3 regions of the Spartinivicinus poritis genome follow, and region 1 is predicted to be linked to each of the others. Evidence: predicted binding sites of a transcription regulator. Region 1 holds the regulator's gene; each other region holds the start of a gene.
What was found. The regulator FNR, encoded in region 1, switches genes on or off when oxygen is low (the NO sensors DNR and NnrR bind a similar motif). The targets are predictions, from matches to a motif close to TTGATNTANATCAA.
Positions count from the first base shown of each region.

Region 1 (6,229 bases):
CACATGGAATAGTCAGCAACCCCATCAAAATACCACAGGTGTCTGATTATGGAGTCAATTTATCTACTTATTCCCATTGCCCTGATTTTTGTTGCTATTGGGGTTTGGATTTTTTTCTGGGCAGTAGATAGCGGCCAATTTGATGATTTAGAAAGCCCTGCTCACAGTATTTTATTTGATGATGAGTCCAACCCCACTACTCAAAAGCAAGCGGAAAACCAGCCTGCTTCGACTGATAAGCAACACGCCTCTGATACTGATAAACCGTAATGAGTATTGAACTAAGCCAACTAATCAGCGCTTTTTTATTAGGCTTACTGGGTGGTGCCCACTGTTTGGGGATGTGCGGTGGAATCATGGCAGCAATCAGCCTTCACCTACCAAAACAGAAAAAACTGCCCGTACTACTTAGCTATAATACCGGCCGTATTACCAGCTATACTCTAGCAGGCATGTTAGTCGGCAGTTTAGGCTGGTCTATTCAGCAACTGGGACCTGCTGCTAATCAAGGGCTCCGCTGGTTAGCAGGCATTTTACTGATTTTAATGGCCTGTTATATCGCTAACTGGTGGAAAGCACTGACTTGGCTAGAACAAGCAGGACAACACCTGTGGCGTTATATTCAGCCGTTAACTAAACCTTTTTTACCCGCAACCAATAGTAAACAGGGCTTTTGTTTAGGTATTTTATGGGGCTGGCTGCCCTGTGGGCTTATTTACAGCGCCCTCACCTGGTCTGCAGCCAGTGGCAATACACTTGAGGGCGGTTTATTAATGCTGGGGTTTGGCTTAGGTACACTCCCCACTGTATTAGCGACTGGTTTTTTCGCTGATGTATTGAAGCAATTTATTGCCCACCACCTCACTCGCACAGTGGCAGCGATTTTTATGATTGGCTTTGGCATATGGACGATTCCAGGCCCTCACCAGGCACTGTTAATGCCAAGCCATAACAGTCATGCCCATCATCATTGACCATTGACTCATGTCAATTCTTTTCCAGACCACCGCTTTACACTGTTAATCTGTATCAACAGTGACAGGCCAAGTTTATGTTAGGACCTTTGAAGTGGCAGTCCTCGCTTATCGAACGATATAATCAGCAAGGCCCACGTTATACCTCATACCCTACTGCCGTTGAGTTTTCAGAATCATTTGAGCCTGACCACTATCAACAGGCTTTAACAAAACTCAAACATCAGCAAACACCACTGTCGCTGTATGTACACATCCCATTTTGTGCCAGTGTTTGTTATTACTGCGGCTGTAATAAAATTATTACCAAAAACCGGCAAAAAGCTCTGCCCTATCTGACGGTATTGGAAAAAGAAATCCAGCTTATCTCTCAGCAATTAGACTGCAAGCCTGTGGTTGAGCAACTGCACTGGGGAGGTGGTACCCCTACCTTTTTGACCCATGAGCAAACCGCCCAGTTGTTTAAGCTGCTGGAGCAACACTTTCAACTGGTGGATGATATTGATGGGGATTACTCGATTGAAATAGACCCACGAGAAGCTGACTGGCCAACCATGGGGTTATTACGCTCCTTGGGATTTAATCGTATTAGTTTAGGCATTCAGGATTTTAATCCGGTTGTGCAAAAAGCGGTTAATCGAGTTCAATCAGAGGCTGAAACAGAGGCTATTTTTGAAGCAGCCAGAGCATTATTATTTAAATCCATTAATGTGGATTTAATTTATGGATTACCTTTTCAAACTACAACCAGCTTTTTAGAAACCCTTGATAAAGTCATTGCTCTCTCACCCGACCGGCTCTCGATATTTAATTACGCCCACTTACCCCATCGGTTTAAGCCACAACGACGAATTAAGCCCAACGACTTACCTTCTGCTACAGAAAAACTCAGTATTTTACAGCACAGTATTGACCGGCTACAGGCAGCTGGCTACCACTATATTGGTATGGATCACTTTGCTTTGCCTGATGATAAACTGGCTATTGCTCAAGCAAAAGGCGAGTTACATCGTAACTTTCAAGGCTATACCACCCATGGCCATTGCGACTTAATTGGGCTTGGGGTGTCTTCAATTAGTCAGATTGGTGATGTTTACTGCCAAAATCACACTGCACTTGATGACTATATTCAGTCAATCGAAAATAATCAGTTACCAATTAAACGTGGCTTTCGATTAAACCAGGATGATTTACTTAGACGAAGTATTATTCAACAGCTAATCTGCCATTTTCAGGTAGATTTAGCTGAGTATTGCCAACCTCTTGGAATAAATTGGCATGTTTATTTCCGGGAAGAAATTATGCAACTTATGCCAATGCTTGAAGATGGGCTCATTACCTTAGCCGATAGCAAGTTAACTATCACCAACAATGGAAGGCTATTAGCCAGAAATATCTGTATGGTGTTTGATCGATATCTGGCAAGCAAACAGTCAACGGAAAATTTATTTTCTAAAGTCATTTAATACTAGAAATTTTCGCTTGTTGCTAACCGGGTTCACCCCCTACAATAATCAGAATGTACCCGTTAGCCTAAATTAACAACTTTATGCGTTCGAGGCCTCAGCGTAACAATGACTGCCAAAGTAAAACCTATCAACCAAGTCGCTTGCAAAGACTGTATATTAAGCACCCTTTGCCTGCCTATTGCCTTAAAAATAGAAGATATTGATACGCTAGACAGCATTATTAAACGAGGCAAGCCGCTACGCAAAGGTGAGCATTTGTTTTTCCAGGGTGACACGTTCAGCTCTATCTATGCTGTTCGCTCTGGCGCCTTAAAAACCTACACCACCACTGATGATGGCGTTGAACAAATTACTGGCTTCCAGTTACCAAGTGAATTAGTTGGGTTAAGTGGTATTGATGATGAACATTATCCAGTATCAGCTCAAGCAGTTGAAACCACTATGGTCTGTGAAATCCCCTTCGAAAAACTGGATGAGCTGGCCAGTACTCTGCCTGAGCTACGTCGTAAATTAATGCAAATCATGAGTAAAGAAATTCGCGAAGATCAGCAAATGATGCTGCTACTCAGTAAGAAAAATGCCGATGAGCGGATTGCAACCTTTCTCTTAAACTTAGCTGCCCGCTTCCGTCGCCGGGGCTTTTCCTCTCAAGCTTTCAGACTCCCCATGTCTCGCAATGAGATGGGCAATTACTTGGGGCTTGCGGTAGAAACAGTTAGTCGTGTCTTCACGCGCTTCCAAAAAAATGGCTTAATTGATGCCAATGGTAAGGAAATTCTGATCAAGGATTCCATGACTATTTGCTCTTTAGCTGGGGGCAAACCTGTTAATCAAGCCAATGATTCATTAACAGGCTAACCTTCCTACCCAGCAAACTTAGGAACGTGCACGAAATAGCTGACAGTTTTGGCTCCAATCCATCCCGCTTGGCGCTATAAGTTTATTGGTGGTTAGGGCAAAAACTCGACATAAGCCCACTATGCCTTCTTTTTTGCGCCTTGCCAAACGAGCTTGGAGCAAAAATCCAGCAAGTGATTTCGTGCATGTCCCTTAGCTGGGAAAAAGCATCGATAAACCATTATCTGGAAAAATTATAATGATATTTGACGAATATTATGTAAAGTCATTAATCCGTAGTGTTCCTGACTGGCCCAGCCCTGGTGTCATGTTTCGTGATATTACTCCCTTATATAAATCACCAAAAGCACAACGAATGGTGGTTGATAGCTTCATTCAACGTTATGTTGATGCCGATTTTACCCATATTGGCGCAATGGAAGCTCGTGGTTTTTTACTAGGCTCGGTCATTTCCTATGAGCTGAATAAGCCTCTAGTGCTATTTCGAAAACAAGGCAAGCTACCTACACAAACCATTGCAGAAGAATATGACATCGAATATGGAAAAGCAGTGCTAGAAGTACAACATGATGCTTTTGAAAGTGGTGCAAGTATTCTGCTAGTGGATGACTTGATTGCAACGGGAGGCACTCTTCTTGCCGCAGCAACCTTAACCCGACAGTTAGGGGGTAGTATTTATGAAACAGCGGCCATTATTGACTTGCCTGATTTAGGTGGCAGTCAAAAACTCCAGGATTCGGATATTCCTGTTTATACACTTTGTGCCTTTGCTAAAGACTAGCAGGCCTGGCTGCACCAATGCGCGCCCATCAAAGGGTGCGCTGGTTATCGAAGAGTAAAGCTGTTACCGCTAATTTCACCGTCATTTAAATGACAACTCTGTCAGCTATTTGATCACTTTATAATTTTCTTGTTCATCTTGCTCAACAAACATCAGGTAGGTTAAAAAGCGAAAGTAATATTTCCACTACCGCTAACCCCATTCTTCAGAGCATTATCCTTATCAAACACTTTTTAACTTTTTCCAAGTAAAGCAAGCCGTTAAGTTGTGTATTTCAGTCTACACTAACCATAAAACAGGATTTTATTGAATATCAGTCATTTTTTTGTAATGAAGAAAAGGAATGCCAACAGCAGTAAAGGCCCATACTGGTCAAAAAAATGCATTAAAAACAATAAACGTAGGGAAAATGAGAGCTGAATAATGGGCATTTGTGCAGAAGAACTAAGACATTATGTCGTTCAACCCACTTTAAAGCAATTGCAAATCAAGCATTGCTTAGCAGAAAATTTGCTAATGGGGACAGCTGCTCAGGAAAGTGGGCTAGGCTTCTACCTACGCCCTAAAAAACATCATTCCTATGGCATTTATTGCATTACCCCTATTATGCATAGAAATATTTGGGATAAATATTTGGTTCAATTACCAGAACTGGCAAGTCAGGTAAGGGGATTGGCCAGCCAGCATGAATTTTTGGAAAATCCCCACCAAGAATTAGCCACTAACCTGAGTTATGCAACAGCCATTGCCTGGATGGTTTACCAGCGTGTCCCAAATTTTCCGACTAAAGGTGATCCATCCAATTTAGGGTTGTTAGGGAAATGCTGGCGCCGTTATTACCATGGTAAACCCCAGGCCTCATTAGACGACTTTATCCATAATTACCATCAGTATATCCTGGGTACTCCGCAAGCAGCCTGACGGTCTAACATAGCAACTGCTTATATTAATTACCGCAGTAGGTTGAAAATATAGTCTGTTAATATTTTATATTTACTTGCTGACTATTAACTTTTTAAGCAAGCGCATATGTTCCTGTATTGCCTATTTACTTAACCTGATAACTGCTCAGCACACTGAATACACAAATCCGTATAAGGCATTACCTTTAATCGAGCAGGTGCAATCTCCTGCCCACAATGACTACAAAACAGATACTCTTCATTATCAATACGTGTTAATGCACGCTGGACCTTGATTAACTCTGATAAAGTCTCATTACCTAGAGCATCGACCACCTCATCATTTTCACGTTCTTGTGCCTGCTCTGACCAGTCTCGGCTGGTGGGTTTTACTGCATCCCGCTTCAGTCGCGACAATCGCTGTTCCAACTCCACTTGTTTAGCCTGTAGTTGACGTTTTATGTCTTCATATAATGTCATGCAGTGCCTCACCACTTTCACATTCGTTATTAAAAACTGTTATTGACTTACTTTATCTAACTATAGCGTTTTCTAACGTTCCTATTGATTGGGCAAACAATACAGACAAAAAGTTTGCTTCTCTTCCCCTTACCCACATACTTTATTCTCATTAACAACAGGCTCAGGTATAATCAGCCCCCCATTACCTGGTTGCCTTCACTTAGCTGTAACGATGTCTATGCAAAAGCCAAAATCTGACAAACTCACCCTTAACAAGCTACAAAAACGCTTACGTCGCGAAGTGGGCCGAGCCATTGCCGACTTCAATATGATTGAAGACGGTGACAAAGTCATGTGTTGCTTGTCTGGTGGTAAGGACAGCTACACGCTGCTGGATATCTTGCTTAACCTACAACAACATGCCCCTATCAACTTTTCTATTGTGGCAGTTAACCTGGACCAAAAGCAGCCTGGCTTTCCCGAGGAAGTACTACCTAACTACCTAAATTCACTGAATATTGACTATTTAATTGTTGAAGAAGACACTTACAGTATTGTTAAAGACAAAGTACCCGAAGGAAAAACCACCTGTGCCTTATGCTCAAGACTGAGACGAGGTATCTTATACAGTACCGCAAAAAAGCTAGGCGCCACTAAGATTGCTCTAGGCCATCATCGTGACGATATCATCGAAACCTTACTATTAAATATGTTTTATGGTGGCAAAATGAAAGCTATGCCTGCCAAACTGGTTTCAGATGATGGCCAGCACATGGTTATTCG
Region 1 is NZ_JAPMOU010000026.1:44,078-50,306, forward strand. Features, by position in the region: gene ORQ98_RS18370 (heavy metal translocating P-type ATPase) at 1-46, shown strand, start outside; gene ccoS (cbb3-type cytochrome oxidase assembly protein CcoS) at 49-270, shown strand; gene ORQ98_RS18380 (sulfite exporter TauE/SafE family protein) at 270-974, shown strand; gene hemN (oxygen-independent coproporphyrinogen III oxidase) at 1,052-2,440, shown strand; gene fnr (fumarate/nitrate reduction transcriptional regulator Fnr) at 2,549-3,301, shown strand; gene ORQ98_RS18395 (adenine phosphoribosyltransferase) at 3,540-4,082, shown strand; gene ORQ98_RS18400 (hypothetical protein) at 4,506-5,003, shown strand; gene ORQ98_RS18405 (TraR/DksA family transcriptional regulator) at 5,135-5,464, opposite strand; gene ttcA (tRNA 2-thiocytidine(32) synthetase TtcA) at 5,679-6,229, shown strand, end outside.

Region 2 (6,229 bases), on a different contig from region 1:
AAAGGGCTTTATTTAGTTTACCAAATCAAGTCAAATAGACTCAAATAGCGAAATAATTATATAATTTTTTGTTAACTTTCATATTTACTATGAATTATACTCATAAAACAAACCTAGCTATTTGATCACAACATTTTTCCATATCTATCAGTTAGACTGCTTAACGACAATAAAAATCACATTGCATTTCTTAACTTTTCATTACTTGCTGCCTGATTCGTTTTATTACTGGGAGCTCGTTTTTCTTGTAGTTGTGCCAAATTTTATAACCACTGGATAGGACCATATTAATATGTCTGCAAATCAAGTTAGGGCACCCGCCCCGCTTTTTGCTAGGCGGCTAAGCCCTCATGAAGCAAACGCCCTAAAGCTGTGCAACCAGTTACTTAAACCCATTAGCCCATTTAAAAATGTGCTTGAGTTCAGTAATGGAGATGAATGGTTTGGGCAAGGTTTAATTCAAAATGGAATAACTGACGACGTAGCTATGTTACGCTGGCGCCAACACCATCCTGTTAGTCGTAATGCTATTTTATACAATGGCCGAATGGCACCTTTGCCCAACCAATCGTTTGAATTAACTTGTGGAATTGATGTACTTCATCATTCTCGCGATCCTAAAGAAACCCTTCGAGACTTATTACGACTTACTAAACAGTACTGTCTTATTAAAGACTATACCTACAGTCATTTACCCAGCTGGTTTTTAGTCGCGCTGGAAGATATCCGCGGCAATCGAAAGCTACAAACCAACAGTACCCTACATTATCAGCACAAATGGGAATGGTTAAAGGTCTTTGATAAGGCTGGCTTTAAACTTGTTGAGCTAAAACATCCTGTTGGCTGTGACGGCTGGCCAAAACGGATATTAACCAAGCGCGTTCAATTCATTGGTTTATGGGAGCGAAAATAAACCAGGCATTGTTTTTTCAATGCCTTGAGTTGCTAATTAATATAAGGGGTGGCAATTATGCTTTATACCCACCCCTGAAATAGACGTTGCAAATATAGTTACTTCCCATCATAAACAGTTTCCAACTTCGATAAACCCTAAGCTGGGTTGTATAATTTGATTCCTTTCCTATATTTACTTTGAAACACATTAGTAAAAAAGTAGTACATTATTATGCCAACCGCCGAACTTAATGAGCTTCAGCAAACGATTAATATTCTGTGGCTAATGGTCGCTGCTGCCTTAGTTTTTCTTATGCAAGCCGGGTTTGCTGCTTTAGAGTCAGGGCTGACCCGTGCCAAAAATACAATTAATGTAGCCCTTAAAAACATCACCGACTTTACGGTTGCAACCGTGGTATTTTGGTTAGTTGGTTTTGCGCTAATGTTTGGTGACAGCGTCAGTGGTTGGTTTGGTAGTAGCAACTTTGCCATATCAGAAGCAGATACCCCCATGGACTTTGCTTTTTTTATGTTTCAAGTCACCTTTGCAGGTACCGCTGCTACCATTGTGTCTGGCGCTGTTGCCGAGCGAATCCGATTTCTTGCTTACATGATTATTACCATTGCTATTTGTGCATTCATTTATCCCGTTTCTGGCCATTGGATCTGGGGAGAAGGTGGCTGGCTTGCTGAAAAAAATATGGTTGATTTTGCTGGTTCAACTGTCGTTCATTCATTAGGTGGTTGGGTAGGCCTGGCTGGCGCATGGATTTTAGGTCCCAGGCTTGGCCGCTTTAATCCAGATGGCAGAACCGTAAGAATGCAAGGCCATAACCAAGTAATGGCTGTGATAGGTGTATTGATTTTATGGTTTGGCTGGTTCGGTTTTAATGGGGGAAGCACATTAGAAGCCACACCTGATGTCGCTAAAATCATTCTCAATACATCATTGGCGGCAGCAGCAGGTGGTGTGGCTAGTTTTTTAATTTCACTGTTTTTACATGGGGGAGAAATTTATATCGCTCGATTGTTAAATGGTATTATTGGTGGCCTGGTAGCCATTACCGCAGGATGTGCAGTTGTTGATCCAATGGGGGCTGCGTTTATTGGACTTTCAGCTGGTGTCGTAGTCTATGGCTTTGAATGGTGGATGGTAAAAGGGTTAAGAATTGATGACCCAGTTAACGTGGTAGCCTCGCATGGTTTTTGTGGTGCCTGGGGCACACTCATATTAGCCTTTGTTGCTGCTGATGGCGCATTACCAATAGCCAATCGCTGGGAGCAATTTTTTGTGCAAGCACAAGGGGTGATTGCCGTATTTATCTGGGGCTTTGGTACCGGCGCTATTTTATTTGGCATTATGCGCTATATGAAATTTCTGCGTGTGCCTGAAGAGGCAGAAAGAGTGGGTCTTAATGTTTATGAACATGGCACCACCACAGGCTTAATTGAAATTAAACAAGCCATGAAGTCTATTTTACCTAAATCAGAAGGTGGCGAAGGTGACCTCACTACAAGAGTACCTTTTGAGCAAGGTAGCGACGCAGGTGAAATTGCCCAAGCATTTAACACCTTGGTTGACTCTTATTACAACACAGTAAAATACCTTAATAGCGCATCAGCCAAACTAAACCAAACGGGAGAGTCACTAAATAACACCTGTGCAAGCCTGAATCAATCAGCTAAAGACCAAACGTATAATTCTGATAAAGTATTAAGCACTGTACAAGAAATGGTAAATATGACCAATCAAGTGACAGAATATGCTAATGAAATTTACGAGCGGACTTTAAAGGTATGCGAAGAAGCTAGTCAAAATAGAAGCATTGTTAACTCGGCAACTCATGCGATTGAAACCTTATCCAATGACGTTATTGAGGCAGCAGAAGTTATTCACCAATTAAAAAATGACTCAAATGAAATCTCGCAAATTTCTGACACTATTAATGACATTTCTGATCAAACTAACTTATTAGCATTAAATGCCAGTATTGAAGCCGCTCGTGCTGGTGAGCATGGGCGAGGGTTTGCTGTGGTAGCTGAAGAAGTAAGAGAGTTAGCCCAGCGAGCATCCAACTCAACTGAACAAATAAAACAAATGATCGATAAAATCCAGGCAGGGGCTATCAAAGCGGCAGAAGCAATGGAGCAAGGAGCAGAAAATGCCAGTGCGAGTGTTAATCAAGCAAAACAAATGGGCGAATCATTAAATAGAATTTCAGATAATGTTGAAAATATTACTGAGCTCACTCAATTAAGTTGCAATCAACTAAATACTTATAAAGAAGTTACTCATACGATCGAAACTGACTTATCAACAATTAACCATTTAGCCAAAGAGGGTAATTTAAGAGCAGATGAAACGGAACAAACCAGTTCATCACTATCTGAATTAATTAGAGAGATTCACGGCATTATCAACCAGTTCCAGGTAAGCAACAGTAATGAAAAAGCAGCTGTCGCCAAATAAGCGGATACACTTCGTAAAGAGAGTATCAGCCATGCCAGTGAAACTTTAAATAACTGCTCTGCCCTGGACCGGCAATAGTTTCCAGTTGTATCAAATGGCTATGCTTAAGGCGCATCATGGTTCGCTTTATTTCAACATCTTCTGCACCATTGTCAGCAAGAAAATCAATTAATTGATAATTAGTTGCCGTTCCCTGCTGTTTAATAAAATCTAATGATTTTTCAAAGAAGCTAACTGATTTACTACCTTTATTGTCACAACCCACATCAAGCTTCACTGACCGATCACCCGTTTCTCGAGTTTGCTCTGAAAAGGTATTATCTTCCTGCACACCACGACTTAGCTCAGCAATCAGTACCTTTAAATCATCAGTTGCTTCTATTGATAAGTCGACTGCTAAATCACCAATTTTACCTGTTATTTTAATTGCCATAGAAATCCACTTTGTTTCTCAGTGAAGTACATACAAAGGGTATGTACTATAACATAGCCTTACTCGTAATTTAGATCATCTACTGTTCACTGTGGACTTTTTAGACACAGAAAGCCTATAGATAATAAGTAAAACTACTTAATTTCCCCTGCCTTTTAACTGGCTATTGATATAACTCAATATTGTTACATTGTTCCCCGATTAATATTTCAGTTAACGCTTTGTTGCTGTCGATAAGGAATAATGAGGTCATTTTTTATGCGTACACCTACTGCTGTATTTACAACCGCTATTTTAGGTTTAGCTCTTAGCCAAGCTGCAATGGCTTATCAGGAAGGGGATTTTATCGTCAGAGCTGGTGCAGCAACTGTTTCTCCAAATGAAGATAGTGGTAATGTGAAGCTAGGTGGGACCAAAACTGATATGACAGTAGGGGCAGACAGCAATACCCAACTGGGCTTAACTGGGACCTATATGCTAACTGACCATATTGGGATTGGCTTATTAGCGGCAACACCATTCGAGCACACTCTTTCATTAAAAAATGGTGGTAATCTAGATGGCTCCCTAGCGGATGTAAAACACTTACCGCCGACATTAACTCTGCAATATTATTTCAATGACACCGCAGCTGACCTTCAGCCATACGTGGGAGCAGGGGTTAACTACACTACTTTCTTTGATGAAGAATTTTCCAGCAAACATAAATCTGCAAATTTTAATGACTTAAAATTAAAAGACTCTTGGGGTGTTGCGTTTGAGGCAGGGGTTGATTACAAGTTGACTGATAACCTGTTAGTCAATGCCAGTGTTTGGTATATCGATATTGATACTGAGGCTAGCTTTAAAGTAGGTAATACCAAAGCTAAAGTAGATGTTGAGTTAGACCCATGGGTCTATATGGTGGGGTTAGGGTATAAGTTTTAGAGAGTTAAACTATAGCTCAATCCAACTTCCCCCTTTGAAAAAGGGGGATTTTTACATGTTAATAAAGCACTGATGGCTCAATAACTCTGGTCCATCTAAATCCCCCCTAGCCCCCCTTTATCAAAGGGGGGAACAGCATTTGTGCAGCCTAATAACCCTTCAATCGCCGCCAAATCTGAATGTATGGAGTAATAGAGTGTTTGGTCACTAAGGCATGGATGCCTTTTTAGTTCTTGAGGGTTCATGGATGGCCCTTCAAGAACGGTGAACAAATACCCTATTGCTCCATACTCTCCCCCCACTACACATAAAACCCTTTCACTATCTTAGCAATCGCTGGGCGCCAGGCCTTTGCATGAATCCCAAACGTATCTCGGATTTTGCTAACCGATAACCGGGCATTCAAGTAATGGGGTAAATAGTCTAATTGGCCACACTCCTTCACTAACAACTTATCTGATGGGAGTTCATCGTACTGTAGTGCATCATTAAGTAATACTTCAGCAAATTTACTTTCTGCGACAGGCTCTACTCCACCATAATGATAGGTACCAAACACCTCTGCTTCACAGTCCAACTGATAAAGAATCGCAGTAATTACGGCTGCAACATCTGCTGCTGGGGTTGGATTACCCAGGCGATCAGAGGCCACCCACACTTCTTGATTTTGCTTTAACTGAGACAAGATAGTATTAACCAGATTATATCGTCTGGCACTGACAACCCAGCCTAAACGTAAAATAATATGATTTGGACAGCGCTCTCTAATCAGCTGCTCTCCTTGCCACAGACTGCCAGCTAAAACCCCCTTTGGATTAGCTGCATCTTTTTCTGTATAAGGCTCCGCCTTAGCACCATCAAAAACCAGATAAGATGATAAATGAATTAAGGTTGCCTGATGTTTTTTACAAGCGCTTGCCATTTCCGCTACAGCATCGCGATTAATCGCAAAACACCTTGAAGGCTCTGACTCCGCTTTCATCAAATCCCGATAACCTACTGCATTCACGACGATAGTAGGCTGATAACTCTTGATCAGCTCAGTGACTTTTTTGCTGTGAGTGATATTCAAAGCATCATGACTAGGTGCTTTAAAAACGATGCCATGTTCAGTTAATTGTTGACATAGCTCATGACCCACCTGACCTGAGCCACCAAACACTAATACTTTCATAAAGCAACTTAAATTATCCTGAAGCAACTTGTTATAAGCTTACCAGTTAATGCTAACCATCACCTATATGTCAACTGTCCAACAGCTGGTGTACTTCACACACCTTCAGCCAGCATGTGGTTCACATTCCCCCAACTGTTTGTTACCACTGCCAAGCAATTATAACCGCAAAAATAAGACAACAACGATATTGATTGTGCTAGCTGCATTAAATGATGCATGGCTATACCCCCTTTGGCTACAGCCTTCACTAGCACCCCCAGATGATTAAAAGTGTCCCTATTAACAGAAGATGGCAAACATTTTAGCTGAGAAGAGGTTGCAGAGCTCC
Region 2 is NZ_JAPMOU010000047.1:21,540-27,768, reverse strand. Features, by position in the region: gene ORQ98_RS23620 (class I SAM-dependent methyltransferase) at 293-913, shown strand; gene amt (ammonium transporter) at 1,127-3,364, shown strand; gene ORQ98_RS23610 (hypothetical protein) at 3,390-3,797, opposite strand; gene ORQ98_RS23605 (OmpW family outer membrane protein) at 4,056-4,724, shown strand; gene ORQ98_RS23600 (hypothetical protein) at 4,820-4,969, opposite strand; gene ORQ98_RS23595 (SDR family oxidoreductase) at 5,026-5,898, opposite strand.
Region 2: the regulator FNR is predicted to act here: its motif matches at 3,964-3,977, upstream of ORQ98_RS23605 (OmpW family outer membrane protein).

Region 3 (6,229 bases), on a different contig from region 1:
TAATTCCCATACACCCTCAACCCAAAGGTGTACTACCCACCACCAAAAGTATTTATCTAAGGCAAGGTTCTCAGGGTTATAAAATGAAAATAGAAACATCACTGCCAAACCAATCAGTCCGGTCATAAGAATCATGTTAATAACCGTCTTGCGGCCTTTGAGTATTGTCATTCCAATATTATAGAGAAACCCTAATGCAACAATGACAATGCCTATTTTAGTGACTGTCGGCTGTTCTAAAAACTCTCGTCCCATCGTAGGCAATAGGCTGTTACCCGTTAACTTGGCCAAACTAGCATAAGGCACCATTAAATACCCTAAGATTGTTAGCACTCCAGCAACTGCAAATATCCAAAAAAGCCACATAGCCAGTTTTGGGCTATGTAATTCTACATCGGACTCTTCAGGAACCAGGTAGTACGCAGCCCCCATAAATCCGAACAATAACCATACTATGAGTAAATTAGTATGAACCATTCTAGCTACATTAAATGGAATAGCTGGAAATAGAAAGTCACCTATCACATACTGCAAACCAAGTATACTGCCGAATAATACTTGTCCTGCGAATAAAATTAAGGCAAAAATAAAATAGGGTTTTGCCACCACTTGTGATTGAAATTTCAATGTATGTAGCACTGTTAACCCTCCTGATTGGGTGGCCAGTCATTCACCTCAATTTTTGAGGTCCATTTAAGAAACTCAGCTAAATCATCTATTTCTTGATCACTTAAATTAAATTGTGGCATTTGTCTTCGACCAGGCACGTTCAGAGGCTGTGCTTTCATCCAGCCTTGAAAAAAAGCTTTAAAACTGTCTTCTCCGCCTCGACGATAAAATACATTTCCCAATTCAGGTGCATAATAAGCTCCCTCACCTAATAACGTATGACAGCCAATGCAATTATTTTCCTCCCATATCAGCTTACCGTTTGCTACCGCTTCAGTTAAATTTTCACGATGATCTCGTTGTGGTAACTCTCGTGTTGTATGAAATGTTAATGCCAAGAATAGTAATACAAAAAAAGCACTGCCTCCGTAATATATATTCCTGGCCATGCCTTTGGTAAATCGATCTGACATGGTTTCTCCCCTTTTGTATTATAGAGATGCCCAAACTGTCCTTTAACAAATAGCAACACAGCTTGTGTGGACACCAAGTGTTTTATCAGGCATGGTTAGTGTAATAAGGTGTAAACGAGTATCTATTGATAAAAATCAATGATTATCCAATTTGCTTTTTTAACCACTTTTTTTATGTGGGAATTTATGAGAGTATTTTCAACCTAAAGGTAACTCGCGAAAAAATAGCCATTTATTCAAAGTAAATACTGACAACATCCATTAACGCTTCTACTATCGCAATATCATCGGTTAATGGCTCTGCCAAACAAGCGCGACAAGCATGATGAGCAGGCATACCACTATCAATCATCTTCGCTGCATATATCAATAATCGAGTTGAAACCACTTCATCTAAATCATACTGCTCCAGTCGCCTTAAAGCAGTAGCCAGTTCCACTAAACGTCCTGCCAGCCCATCAGAAACATTAGCTTCATTAGTAACAATTTGTCGCTCAATACCTGCATTAGGGTAATCAAGACGGATTGATACAAAGCGCTGCTTAGTGCTCGGCTTCATCCCTTTTAATAAATTTTGATAACCAGGATTATAGGAAACAATAAGCATAAACTCAGGTGCAGCCACCAATTGCTCGCCTAATCGTTCTAATGGTAATACTCGTCTATCATCTGCCAGCGGGTGTAGTACAACGGTAGTATCCTTTCGTGCTTCCACCACCTCGTCCAAGTAACAAATTCCGCCCTGCCTTACTGCACAAGTTAACGGACCATCTTGCCACCATGTACCCTCAGGCCCAATTAAGTGCCGACCAACTAAATCAGCTGCAGTCAGGTCATCATGACATGCCACTGTAAACAGTGAACGTTTCAAGCGTTCTGCCATATGTGCAACAAAGCGCGTTTTACCACATCCTGTTGGCCCTTTAATCAATACTGGCAATTGATGTCGAAAAGCATACTCAAATAATTCAACTTCATTCGCTTGGGGCTGATAGTAAGGTAACATGGACTTTTGAAGGTTGTTGGCTAATGTCATTTTTTCGCATTCTCTTATGCTAAAAAAGCAATGATATACTCAAAGCGTAGGGTATGGATCAGCCTATCATCATTCCTAACAGCAACAAGCATGACCTCAAACTATGTTGATATTGATCAATTTTTATTTTTTTTATCGCGCTATTATCAAATTATAAGAAAAGTGCTGTTATTTTATTAACATCTGAAGCGTAAGTGTCTGCCTCAGTGTAACAATCAATAACCGTAAATAAAAAAAATATGCTGTATCCTGATTGAGGATGTAAAATGAAAATCCTACCTCTATTTTTAATCGGCTTTTCTTTACTATCAGCCACACTAACCACTACACAAGCCTCAGGAGACATTGAAGCAGGCAAGGCAAAAGCCTCTCTTTGCAATGGATGTCATGGTGTCAATGGAATCAGCCCTAATGACTTATGGCCAAACTTAGCTGGGCAAAAATCAGGCTATCTGATTAAACAGCTAAAAGCCTTTCGTGATAACCAACGTAATGATCCTATGATGGCAGGCATTACCAAGTCACTTAGTGATGATGATATTAACAATCTTGCTGCATACTATACTTCTTTAAAATGAGTAAGCAGTTAAAAAAAGGAAAACCTAACAGGTTATTTGCTCATTTACAGTAGTCATAGCATTATTATACCTTTTAAATTAGTTTAAGTATTTTTAATCTGTTACGACGAATTTAATCTTATTTCACAATTAATTTTATACGTGCGTAGCGGTCAATAACTACCGATACGAAGGGTATAATCGTTCACAGTAGGTATGAGCACTCTAAAGGAGAGCTGCAACTATGCATTATCCCTCATTTGTATTATCTATTTTTTTGGCAAGCTCATTGCCACTTTCAACCTCTCTTTTTGCAAAAGAATCAAACGCCCCCAAACAATATGAAGGTGCCTCGTCAACAGTACCACCAGCAAGTGCTCAAGTTGTACGAACCCCTGGTGCGCCAGATTTATCAGATACAGACTTTAGTAAAGCTAAACAAATTTATTTTGAACGTTGTGCTGGTTGCCATGGTGTACTTAGAAAAGGAGCAACGGGAAAAGCCTTAGTACCGAAGGAAACACAAGCAAAAGGCCAAATATATTTAGAAACTTTTATTAAATTTGGCTCTCCAGGCGGTATGCCTAGCTGGAAAGATGAGCTTAGCCCAGAAGAAATTACGCTCATGGCCAACTATATTCAGCACGCCCCACCCACCCCACCAGAGTTTGGTATGAAGGAGATGAAGGCAACCTGGAAAGTGGTTATCAAACCAAAAGACAGACCGACAAAGCAATTAAATAAGCTCAATTTATCCAATTTATTTTCAGTCACTTTACGGGATGCCGGACAAATCGCATTAATTGATGGAGACACTAAAGATATCATTAAAGTTATCAATACTGGCTATGCCGTTCATATTTCCCGCTTATCTTCATCTGGACGTTATTTATTTGTCATTGGTCGTGATGCTAAAATCAATATGATTGATTTATGGATGAAAGAACCTGCCAGTGTCGCTGAAATTAAAGTTGGCCTGGAAGCGCGCTCAGTAGAAACCTCTAAATATAAGGGATTTGAAGACAAGTATGCTATTGCAGGTTCATATTGGCCACCACAGTATGTCATCATGGACGGTGAATCTTTAGAGCCATTAAAAATAGTCTCTACTCGTGGTATGACCGTTGACACACAAGAATATCACCCAGAACCTCGTGTTGCAGCGATTATTGCCTCTCATGAAAAGCCAGAGTTTATTGTCAATGTTAAAGAAACAGGTAAAGTACTATTGGTTAACTATGAGGATATTAATAATCTTAAATCTACCTCAATAGATACAGCACGTTTTCTTCATGATGGTGGCTGGGATAATACTCACCGCTACTTCCTGGCTGCAGCAAATAAATCAAACCAAATTGTTGTTATTGATTCACGTAAAGGCAAGTTAGAAGCTATTGTCGATGTTGGTAAAATACCTCATCCGGGACGTGGTGCTAACTTTGAGCATCCTAAATTCGGGCCCGTTTGGGCTACAAGCCATCTTGGTGATGACTCAATTGCCCTTATTGGTACTGATCCTAAAAATCATCCTCAATACGCTTGGAAAAAAGTCACTACATTACAAGGCCAAGGTGGTGGTTCTCTCTTTATAAAAACCCACCCTAAATCTAAACACCTTTATGTTGACACACCACTTAACCCTGATGAAAAAATCAGTCAATCCGTTGCAGTCTTTACCCTCAAAAACCTGGATGCAGGGTATAAAGTATTACCTATCGCTGAATGGGCTAATTTAGGTGAAGGACCAAAACGAGTGACTCAACCTGAATATAATAAGGCCGGTGATGAAGTCTGGTTTTCTGTATGGAATGGTAAAGAGCAACGGTCAGCGCTTGTTGTGGTAGATGATAAGACATTAAAGCTGAAAAAAGTCATTGATGATAAACGTCTAGTGACACCTACTGGTAAATTTAACGTATACAATACTCGGTTCGATATTTATTAGGAGATATTTTTACAACCAATTTGATAAGCATTTACGCTCGCCTCCTCATACTAACCTTCTGCCAAAGAGGCTGTCGTAAAAGGGTGTTGAAAATAAGTCTAGTGTCCGATATGGAATAACAGGATATTCTTCCGCCGCTTTTGAAGGGCCTTCCATAGCCCATCAAGAGCTAAAGCGACATCCCTGTCGCAGCTACAGAACACCCTGTCACTCCATATTCGCTAAGTTTTGCGTCAGCTTCCTGTGGGGAGAAGGTTAGGATGAGGGGGAAGTCCTATAACAACCAGGTAAAAACCGATGGTACGACGATTTTCTTCATCATTTACTTTATTTTTTTCATTAACGTTAATGACTAATAGCTCCCTTTTCGCTTATGGTGAAACAAACCATCGTACTCCAAGCATAAAAAAGCAACAAGAACTGCTTCATCTCTTAAAACAGGACTGTGGGTCTTGTCATGGCATGTTGTTAAAGGGAGGTTTGGGACCACCACTATTAGTGAAAGATCTTGAAAACAAGCCTATTGAACTAATTATTAACACCATTCTATATGGTCGCCCAGGCACGGCTATGCCACCTTGGCAAGGCCTACTCTCAACCCAGGATGCCACATGGTTAGCACAACAGCTAAAAACTGGAGTCATCGAATGAGTCTTTCTACAACAGTAAAACAGTCAGACTTAATTCCTAAGGGTTTTACAAAATACTTTAAGCACAGCATTTACTCTCCCCTATTACTTACCTTTTTCATTATTTCGCTAAGTGCTTGTCAGTTACAAAATCATCAACTAAGACCAACAGGTGATTTAGGGGTAATCATTGAACGAGCAACTGGCTCTGTCCAAGTTGTGAATACAACACAACAAGAGCCCTTAGCAAAAGTCGACAAACTTGGTGACTTATCACACGCTTCTGTCGTATTTTCTCGTGATCAACGTTATGCCTATGTTTTTGCAAGAGATGGCGGACTCACTAAGGTTGATCTACTCCAAGATAAAATTGATCACCGAATTATTCAGTCAGGAAATAGTATTGGTGGAGCCATTAGTCAAAATGGTAAATGGATCGCCGTGTCTAACTACACCCCTGGAGGCATCAAAATATTTTCATCAGATACGTTAGAACTTGCCGCTGATATTACAGCCACACCATTGAATACAAGCACAGAAAAGAAAGCCATTTATAGTAAAGTGGTTGGACTGGTAGACGCACCTGGAAATCGTTTTGTTTTCAGTCTATTTGATACCAACGAAATTTGGGTGGCTGACTATATTAATCAAGACAATAACAAAAAATGGGAGATTCAAAAATTCACCAATATTGGTAAGCAGCCATACGATGCATTAATTACACCTAGTGGTCGCTACTATATTGCGGGATTATTTGGCGAGAGCGGTTTCGCTTTACTGGACTTATGGCACTTAGAAAAAGGGGTTCAACGGATTTTGCCAAATTATAATAACAATAAACAAACTCTGCCAGTTTATAAAATGCCACACTTAGAGGGCTGGGCTGTAGCCGGGCGTTATGCTTTTGTACCAGCAGTCGGGCAACATAGCATTTTAGTCATTGATACCGACAGTTGGCAACAGGTTGCTACCATTCCAGT
Region 3 is NZ_JAPMOU010000003.1:225,420-231,648, forward strand. Features, by position in the region: gene ORQ98_RS04000 (cbb3-type cytochrome c oxidase subunit I) at 1-639, opposite strand, end outside; gene ORQ98_RS04005 (c-type cytochrome) at 642-1,082, opposite strand; gene ORQ98_RS04010 (CbbQ/NirQ/NorQ/GpvN family protein) at 1,315-2,118, opposite strand; gene ORQ98_RS04015 (c-type cytochrome) at 2,385-2,696, shown strand; gene ORQ98_RS04020 (nitrite reductase) at 2,920-4,620, shown strand; gene ORQ98_RS04025 (c-type cytochrome) at 4,918-5,271, shown strand; gene ORQ98_RS04030 (cytochrome D1 domain-containing protein) at 5,232-6,229, shown strand, end outside.
Region 3: the regulator FNR is predicted to act here: its motif matches at 2,225-2,238, upstream of ORQ98_RS04010 (CbbQ/NirQ/NorQ/GpvN family protein).